Regions from separate parts of the Herbaspirillum sp. NPDC101397 genome, predicted to be linked through region 2. Evidence: predicted binding sites of a transcription regulator. Region 2 holds the regulator's gene; the other holds the start of a gene.
The links. Region 2 encodes FliA, which starts transcription of late flagellar genes. Its sites were predicted from a motif close to CTAAAGTTTNNNNNNNNNNNGCCGNTA; they were not measured.
Positions count from the first base shown of each region.

Region 1 (4,388 bases), on a different contig from region 2:
CGTTTCCTTATTTGCCGCCGAAGGAAATCTTGCCGCCCTGCAGCTGCGCGGTGCCGCCGCCGAGGTCGCTGAGTACTTGCCAGACCTGCTTGGCGATGCGCATTTCCACGCCTTCGTAGACGGTCTTGACGGCGACGATGCGCGCCGATTCCGCCGCGACCAGGTCTTCCTTCATCTCGTTCTGTTCGGCCACCAGGTCCTTGACCTCCTGCGCCAGCAATTTGCGATTCAGTTCGGCCTCTTCGCCGGCGCCGTTGCGCGCCTTTTCGGGATTCTGCTTGTAGTGGGCGAGCTGCTTGATGACGCGGTTGAGGTCGTCGAGCTTCTTCTGGAATTCCTGTTCCTTGGCGCGCAGCTTTTCTTCCAGATAGGGATCGAGGCCGACCTGGATCTTGGTGGTGGCGGCGCTCGATGAGCCGAACGCGACCGCCTTGATCAGCATGGTGGCCTGGGCGCGACCGCCGATGATCTGGCCCAGCTTGGGATTGGTCTTGCCGACCAGGATCTCGTTGCCGGCCAGCATTTCACATTGGCGCGCATTGCCGGCCAGCATGATGCTGTCGCCCGCTTCGATGTGCGCGCTTTCGGCGAACAATGCCTGCACGCAACCCTCGGCCTTGACCTTGGCGACGATGGAGGCCATGCCGGGTTGGGTTTCAGCGTGGCCGATGATGCCGCCCTTGACAGTGATGTTGCCGCCGGCAATGATCTCGGCCGCTTCCACCGTGCCGCCGACGAAGACGTCGCCCGACACGCGCAGGCGCATGCCGGTCTTGACGTCGCCCTTGATCTTGACCGTGCCCGAAAACTCGACGTTGCCGGTGCTCAGGTCGACATCTTCGATCTCGACGATGGGATTGATCTTGACGCCGTTGGTGATCAGTTGCGGCTGGCCGGCGATGGCGGCGACCAGCAGGTCGGGATCGTCCTTGGAGGGTTCGGCGCCGACGCAGTCCTTGTTGAAACCGAGGTCGGGAACCGGCAGCGCCGGCACTACCTGGCCCTTGATGTTGACGCCGTTGACGCCCGGCACCGGCGGCGTGCGCCGCATCAGTGGATCGCCGACGTTGATCAGCAGCAAGTGGCCGAGGTCGGCGTAATGCACCACGGCGTCGTCGTCGATTTCGGCGAGTTCTTCTTCCTTCTTGTCGAGCAGGGCCTCGAAGCGGGCGTGTTCGCCCTGCACCGGATCCTCGCCCCGCGCGATCAGCAGCTTGGAACAGTGGCCGGTGGCGAGCGCGCCGCGCAGCTTTTCGTGCAGGATGCCCTGGGTGATGCCCTGGGCGCGGATTTCATTGACGACTTCGACGGCGCGCGCGCGTCCGCCTTGCGGCGGCACCAGCGTCAGATAGGCTTCCATGAAATCGTCCGAGACTTCCACCAGGAACTCGCCGTCGCGCCGCTCGCCGATCTTTTGCGAATGGGCTTCCTTGCCGTCGGCGATCTTGGCGGCGAAATCGCCGAGCGCCGCTTCATCGATGTACAGCTTGGTGAAGCCGCCGTCGGTGAGGATTTGTTTCAGCATCACGAGATTCGGGACTTGAACACCCGCAACCGGGGTGAATGCAGCGAGCAGTTCTCCGCTGACTCTGTCGAAGTTGAGCGACAGCGATTGCGGGCTTGATTGTTCCATGTTATTTCTCGGAAGTCCTTGTGCAGAGCTCATCGGCAGGATTTCCGGTTCCTTTAGGTGAATTGTTATGTGGCAAGATGATCCTGTAAATCGCCGTTAAGTACAAGGGTTGTTTAGGCTCAAAAGTGTGAATTGTCAATATGCTAATTATCCAAAAAAACGACACTGGGAGCGCCGACCAGCGTTATCTCGCAGGGCGTCAGAGCACCATGGTCAGTATTGTCGTCAACATCGTACTGACCACGTTGCAGATCATCACGGGACTGTTTTCGGGGTCGCAGGCGCTGGTCGCCGACGGCGTGCATTCGCTGTCGGATCTGGTGGCCGACTTCGTCGTGTTGTTCGCGGCGCGCCAAAGCCGCAATCCCGCCGACGCCGATCATCAATACGGCCATCAACGCTTCGAGACGGCTGCTTCTCTGGCGCTCGGCGGTGCGCTGTTGGCGGTCGGCATCGGCATGCTGATCTCCGCCTTCTTCAAGCTGCAGGCGCCGACCGTGCCGCAGGTCCATCTGGCAGCGTTGTGGGTGGCGCTGGCGACGCTGGTCAGCAAGGAAATACTGTTCCGCTACATGTTGGGCGTCGCCGAGCGCGTGCGTTCCAGCATGCTGGTGGCCAACGCCTGGCATGCGCGCTCGGACGCCGTGTCGTCGCTGGTGGTGGCGCTGGGCATCGCCGGCAACCTGCTCGGCTTCCCCTTGCTCGACCCGATCGCGGCGTTGATCGTCGGCCTCATGATCGTGCGTACCGGCGCGGTGTTTTTCTGGCGCGCGCTGAACGACCTGATGGACAAGGCGGTGTCGGAAGAGGAATCGCAGGCGATCCGCCGCACGCTGTTGGACACACCCGGCGTGTTCGGCGTGCACGATCTGCGCACGCGCAAGATGGGCGACCTCACCATCGTCGACGTGCACCTCGAACTGGATGGCCGGCAGACCGTGACCGAGGGACATGCCATCGCCACGCTGGCGCGCCGGCGCGTCATGGAGCAGCATCACGTGCTGGACGTCATGACCCACGTTGATCCGGTGGAGCCGGACGCTGCAGCGGAGTCCGCTGATGTTCGCTGATGTCTGCTGACGACAACACATGGATTCGATAATCGCCGCTTCCGCACGGGCGCTTGCCGCCGGCGACGCGCTTGGCGCGCTCAAGCGCGTCGCCTTGCGCGACGATCCTCCTGCGCTGGCCTTGCGCGGCATCGCCATGGCCCAGCTCGGCGAACATCCGCGCGCACGGGAACTGTTGCGCCGCGCCGCCCGTGGTTTTGGCACGCACGAAGAACTGGCGCGCGCCCGTTGTGTCGTCGCCGAAGCGGAAGTGGCGCTGGCCGTGCGCGACATCGGCAGTTCGCCGCGCGCATTGGCTGCCGCCACGGTCACGCTGGATGCGCATGGGGATCGCGCCAATGCCTTGCAGGCGCGATTGATTGCGGTACGCAGGCTGGTGTTGCTTGGCCGTCTGGAGCAGGCCGAAGCAGCGTTGGTGCGGCTCGATGCGCGCGGCCTGCCGCCTGCATTGGCGACGGTGACGGCGCTGATAGCGGCGGAGTTGGCATTGCGGTCGTTGCAGATGACCGTCGCCCAGGCGGCGCTGGCGCGTGCACACGACGCGGCGACGCGTGCCGGCGTGCCGGCGTTGCTGGCCGAGGTGGCCGAAGCACAGTCCGTGCTTGGTCGACCGGCAGCCAGGCGCGTTTCCGCAGGCCGTGAACAAACCTTGCGGCTGGATGAAGTCGCTGCGTTGATGGTCTCGGACGCGTTGGTAATTGACGCTTGCCGACGAGGTATTGGGGCAGGATCGGGACCGGGACCGGCGTGGAAGCCATTTGCGCGCCGTCCGCTGCTGTTCACGCTGGCGCGCGTTCTGGCCGAAGCCTGGCCTGGCGATGTGGATCGCGAAACCCTGATTGCCCGGGTCTTCAATACGCGCCGCCCGGACGAGTCGCACCGCGCACGTTTGCGTGTCGAGGTCGGCCGCCTGCGGGCGCTGGTCGCGACGCTGGCGCAGATCGAGGCCACCCCGCGCGGATTCGCATTCAAGCCGCTGGGCGAGCGCGAAGTCGTCATCCTCGAGCCGCCCATCGCCGGCGACCAGGCGGCATTGCTGGCGCTGCTTGCCGACGGCGCGGCATGGTCGACCTCGGCGCTGGCGTTGGCGCTCGGGGCCAGCCAGCGTACCGTGCAACGCGCGCTGGCAGGACTGGAAGCCGCCGGCCACGCAAACGCCATCGGCCAGGCGCGTACGCGTCGTTGGCTGTCGACGCCTTTGGCGGGTGGCGTCGGGGTCACGGCAATCACGACAATCTTGTTACTCCCCGCTGCACTGGCGATGGACTAAAGTTGTCTTGCGCGCCGATCACGGCGCATCAACAGGAGACCTCCATGACCAGCAACAGCAATGTGAAAACCAAACCTGAACCAGCCGTGCATGCAGCAGAAATCGTGCGCGAGTATGGCCCCTTTCCCGGCGCCGAGCGCGTGCACGGCGTCACCTGGGACGGCCACAATGTGTGGGCCGCCACCGGCGCCAGCCTGATTGCCTTCGATCCCGCCAGCGGCGATGCGGCGCGCACGCTGGAGCGCGCCTGCGACGCCGGCACCGCTTTCGATGGCACCTATCTGTATCAGATCGCCGAGCAGCGCATCGACAAGATCGACCCGGCCAGCGGCAAGGTGCTGGCGTCGATCCCGGCGCCCGGCCAAGGCTTTGATTCCGGCCTGACCTGGGCCGAAGGCAGCCTGTGGGTGGGGCA
Region 1 covers NZ_JBIWNS010000003.1:101,450-105,837, forward strand. Annotated here, with positions in the region: gene ACIROW_RS08350 (DUF342 domain-containing protein) at 8-1,633, opposite strand; gene ACIROW_RS08355 (cation diffusion facilitator family transporter) at 1,774-2,703, shown strand; gene ACIROW_RS08360 (helix-turn-helix domain-containing protein) at 2,723-3,973, shown strand; gene ACIROW_RS08365 (hypothetical protein) at 4,018-4,388, shown strand, end outside.
Region 1: ACIROW_RS08350 (DUF342 domain-containing protein) is a predicted target of FliA. The motif match lies at 1,664-1,690, and genes of this name have one in related genera.

Region 2 (4,388 bases):
GTCTACGCGCTGGTCGGTCCGACCGGTGTTGGCAAAACGACCACGACCGCGAAACTGGCGGCGCGTTGCGTGATGCGCCACGGTCCGGGCAAGCTGGCGCTGATCACCACCGACGGCTACCGTATCGGCGGCTACGAGCAACTGCGCATTTACGGCAAGATCCTCGGGGTGATGGTGCACTCGGTCAAAGATGAATCCGATTTGCGTATCGCACTCGACGAACTGCGCGGCAAACATACTGTCCTAATCGATACCGCCGGCATGGGCCAGCGCGACCAGATGGTGGCTGAACAGGCTGCCATGCTGTCGGGCGCAGGCACTGACATCAAACGCCTGTTGTGCCTCAATGCAACGGCGACCGGCGGCACGCTCAATGAAGTCGTGAGCGCGTATTCCGGCGACGGCCTGGCGGGTTGCATTATTACCAAGCTCGACGAAGCGGCAACCATCGGCAACGTGCTCGATGTTGTCATCCGTCAAAAACTGAATCTGTATTACGTGGCGAACGGTCAGCGCGTGCCGGAAGATTTGCATGTTGCCAACAGGTTGTATCTGGCCGACCGCGCCTTTAAACTGAAACGTGAAACTGCGCCGTTCGAATTCCAGGACGCCGAGTTGCCGGTTGTGGTCGGACCGACGGCCACGGCCATGAATGACAAAAGCCTGCGGGAGGTGATCCTTGGCTAGCTATGACGTTGATCAAGCGGAAGGACTGCGACGGATGCTGGAGCGTCCGACGCCGCGCGTGTTTACTTTCTTCTCGGTTCTTCCCGACGACGAAAAAGGCGCGATGCTGATCAATCTGGCAGCCTCTCTTGCCGCCGCCGACCACAACGCATTGTTGGTCGACGCTTGCATGACGCCCTCAGTGATCTTGTCGCGTTTTGGCGGTGTTGCCGTGGCGACGCTGCTCGACGTCGCTCGTCAGGAGCGGCATCTGGATGAAGCGGTGCGCATGGTGCCGGAAGGTTTTGCACTGGCGCGCCTGTCGCGCAAGAACGTATCGGCCTCTACCCATCCGCAAGCCTCGCGGCTGGCGCAGATTTTCGACGGACTGACCGAAGAATCCGACATTACGCTCATCAACGGCGAATTGAATGACGAGGAGTTGCTGCCGGTCCCGGCCATGGAAATGGGCGAAATCGTGGTGCATATGTCGACCAGTCCGACCTCGATCAAGGCCGCATACGTCTTGCTCAAGGGCCTCAGCGACAAGCTCGGTCGCCGTCCTTTCAATCTGCTCGTGAGCGGTGGTTCGGACGCGGAAGCGCAGATGGTCTACGCCAACATGGCGCAGGCGGCCAATCGTTACCTGGCGGCGCAATTGCATTTCATGGGCTCGATCCCGGCAGACGAACACATCCGTCGTGCATCCGGGCAGGGGCGCACCGTACTGGAAGCATTCCCGTTGGCCGGCGCTACGCTTGCGTTCAAGCGCCTGGCGGATCAGTTTTCGTTATCCAATCTCACCAAGGGCACGTACGGTATGGCGACCGATGGTGCAAGTCTCGGAGTATGACGCGCCTGGCATTGCATGATCGTTCGTACTCACCATTATTGACGAGATGAGTTCTATGTATAACGTCAAAGGAAAGACGACCAAGAACGATTTGCTGGAGCTGCATGCGGCGCTTGTCAAAAAGCTGGCGCATCAGATGAAGGCAAAGCTTCCACCCAGCGTGGAAGTCGACGACTTGATTCAGGCAGGCATGATCGGTCTGCTTGATGCCGTCAATCGCTATGAAGAAACGCACGGCGCGCAGTTCGAAACCTACGCCGTGCAGCGTATCCGCGGCGCCATGCTGGATGAATTGCGCAGCAGCGACTGGCTGCCGCGCAGCATCCGCCAGAATACGCGCAAGATCGAAGAGGCCATCCATGTCCTGCTGCAGCAGCTCGGCCGTCCGCCGCAGGAAACCGAGGTCGCCACGCAGCTCAAGATGAGCTTGGTGGAGTACCAGGATATGCTGACCGAATGCGGCGGCCATCAGTTGATCTATTACGAAGACTTCCACGACGCCGACGGCGGCCACGAGCATTTCCTCGATCGCTACCAGACCCGGGACACCGACGACCCGTTGCAGAACCTGATCAACGGCGGTTTCCGCGACGCCGTCATCGATTCGATCAAGGCCCTGCCCGAGCGTGAAAAAATCCTCATGGGCCTGTACTATGAGCAGGAAATGAACTTGAAGGAAATCGGCGCCGTCATGGGCGTGTCCGAGTCGCGGGTTTGCCAGCTGCACAGCCAGGCTATCGCCCGCATGCGCTCGACTTTGAGGGAGCAGGCGTGGACTGGAGTAGCGTAGGAGGGATACTGCTGGCGTTGGGAGGCATCCTCCTTGGTTTGCTGCTTGAAGGCGGTCATCCCGGTTCTATCCTGCAGCCGACCGCTTTCCTGATCGTCTTTACCGGCACCGTAGGCGCCGTTCTGCTGCAAACCAGGCTCGACAATTTCGTCCATGGCGTCAAATTGCTGTCCTGGGTATTTTCTCCCCCGGTTCACAACCACCGCAAACTGATCGATAACATCACGGTCTGGAGCGGCATCTCGCGGCGTGAAGGTCTGCTGCATCTTGAAGAGCACATGAACGACAGCAGCGACCCCTTCGTCAAGAAGGGCCTGCGCCTGCTGATCGACGGCATCACACCGGCCAAGTTGCTCGAGATCCTCGAGGTCGATACCACTGCTTACGAAACCCGCCAGCGCCAGGCGCTCAAGATATGGGAAGCCGCCGGCGGCTATTCGCCGACGATCGGCATCCTCGGCGCGGTGCTCGGCCTGATCCACGTGATGGAAAATCTATCCGACCCCGCCAAGCTGGGTGGCGGCATCGCCGTGGCTTTCGTGGCGACGATTTACGGTGTCGGCCTGGCCAACCTGTTCTTCCTGCCGGTGGCCAACAAGCTCAAGGAATTGCTGGCCATGGAAGTGAACCGGCGTGACATGGTCGCCGACAGTCTGTTCGGCATCGCCAGCGGCGACAATCCGCGCGTGATCCAGGAGCGCGCTGAATCCTATTTCACCACCGCATGACCTACTGACGCACAACGCACATCATGGCGCGCAAAAAACATGAAGAAGAGCATGAGAACCACGAGCGCTGGCTGGTTTCGTATGCCGACTTCATTACGCTGCTGTTCGCGTTTTTCGTGGTCATGTATGCCATTTCCCAAGTCAACGAAGGCAAGTACAAGATCCTTGCCGACTCGCTGATCAACGCCTTCGGCAAGGAGCCAGTCTCGACCGCGCCCATCGTTGTCCAGGCGGGAGGCCAAGGCGCCCAGCAATCTGTTGCCCCTAAAATTACCCTGCAAAAGCCGCGCAACAGCGAGGCGCTGCGCCGCGAAAAAGAGCGCATGACCGACATGGCGCGCGACATCATGCAGGTGCTGGCGCCGCTGGTGCAGGAGGGCAAGGTGCGCGTGACGCAAACCAGCGTGGGCGTCAACGTGGAGATCAATGCCAACGTCCTGTTCGCGCCCGGCGATGCGAAGGTGAGCAAGGAGTCGGAAGAAACCCTGATCGCCATTGCCCGGGTGCTGAAAAACGACGATCACGCTATCCAGATCGAGGGGCATACCGACAATACGCAGATCAACACCAGCGTCTTTCCTTCCAACTGGGAGTTGTCGGCGGTCCGTGCCAGTACGGTGGCGCGGCTGTTCAACAACCAGGGCATCGCAGACCTGCGCCTGACGGCGGTGGGGCATGGATCGAATCAGTCTGTGGCTTCCAACGATACGCCCGAGGGGCGGCTGCGCAATCGCCGTGTCGATGTGATGATCCTGTCGCGATTGGCGGAGCAGGCGACCGAAGTGCCGTTTGCGGAAGAGGGTGGCAAGCTCGTTCCGCCCGCTCAGCCCAAGCCTGGGCCATAAAGCAAAAAGCCCGTTCGCAAGAACGGGCTTTTTAAATTCCGGAGGGCGAAAAAATCAGCCGATGCCAAGCGGTCGGCCCGAGCTACGCAGGCTCGATTGGCCATCCGGGCCATAGAAGGAGCCGTTGCTCTTGCCTTGCAGGATGTTCATGGCGTTCTGGTTGATTGCCATTTGCTTGCCGATCAGCAAGCCGTTGAGGCGATTCAGTTCGCGCGCGGATTGCGCCAGCGCAAACAGTTCTCCCCACACTTGTTTGTCGTCGGCAGAGCCGTGTTGTTCGATCCAGGTCTGCATGCCGTTTTCGCCGGCGAGGAAGCCCAGTGCAGCCAGCGCCTTGTGGCGCTGATCGGCCAATGCTGCCATGTTGGCAACGATATTGGCCTTCTCGTTGATGATGTCGGGAATCTTGTCCGCATCGCCGTTGCCGCTGAGCAAATCCTGCTCTTGCTGCAACGCCGCCACCAGGCGCGACGTAACCAGCTTTTCATCGGCGAGTGTATGGGACG
Region 2 covers NZ_JBIWNS010000009.1:188,130-192,517, forward strand. Annotated here, with positions in the region: gene flhF (flagellar biosynthesis protein FlhF) at 1-687, shown strand, start outside; gene ACIROW_RS21315 (MinD/ParA family protein) at 722-1,519, shown strand; gene ACIROW_RS21320 (RNA polymerase sigma factor FliA) at 1,575-2,309, shown strand; gene ACIROW_RS21325 (flagellar motor protein) at 2,291-3,037, shown strand; gene motD (flagellar motor protein MotD) at 3,061-3,882, shown strand; gene ACIROW_RS21335 (flagella synthesis protein FlgN) at 3,937-4,388, opposite strand, start outside.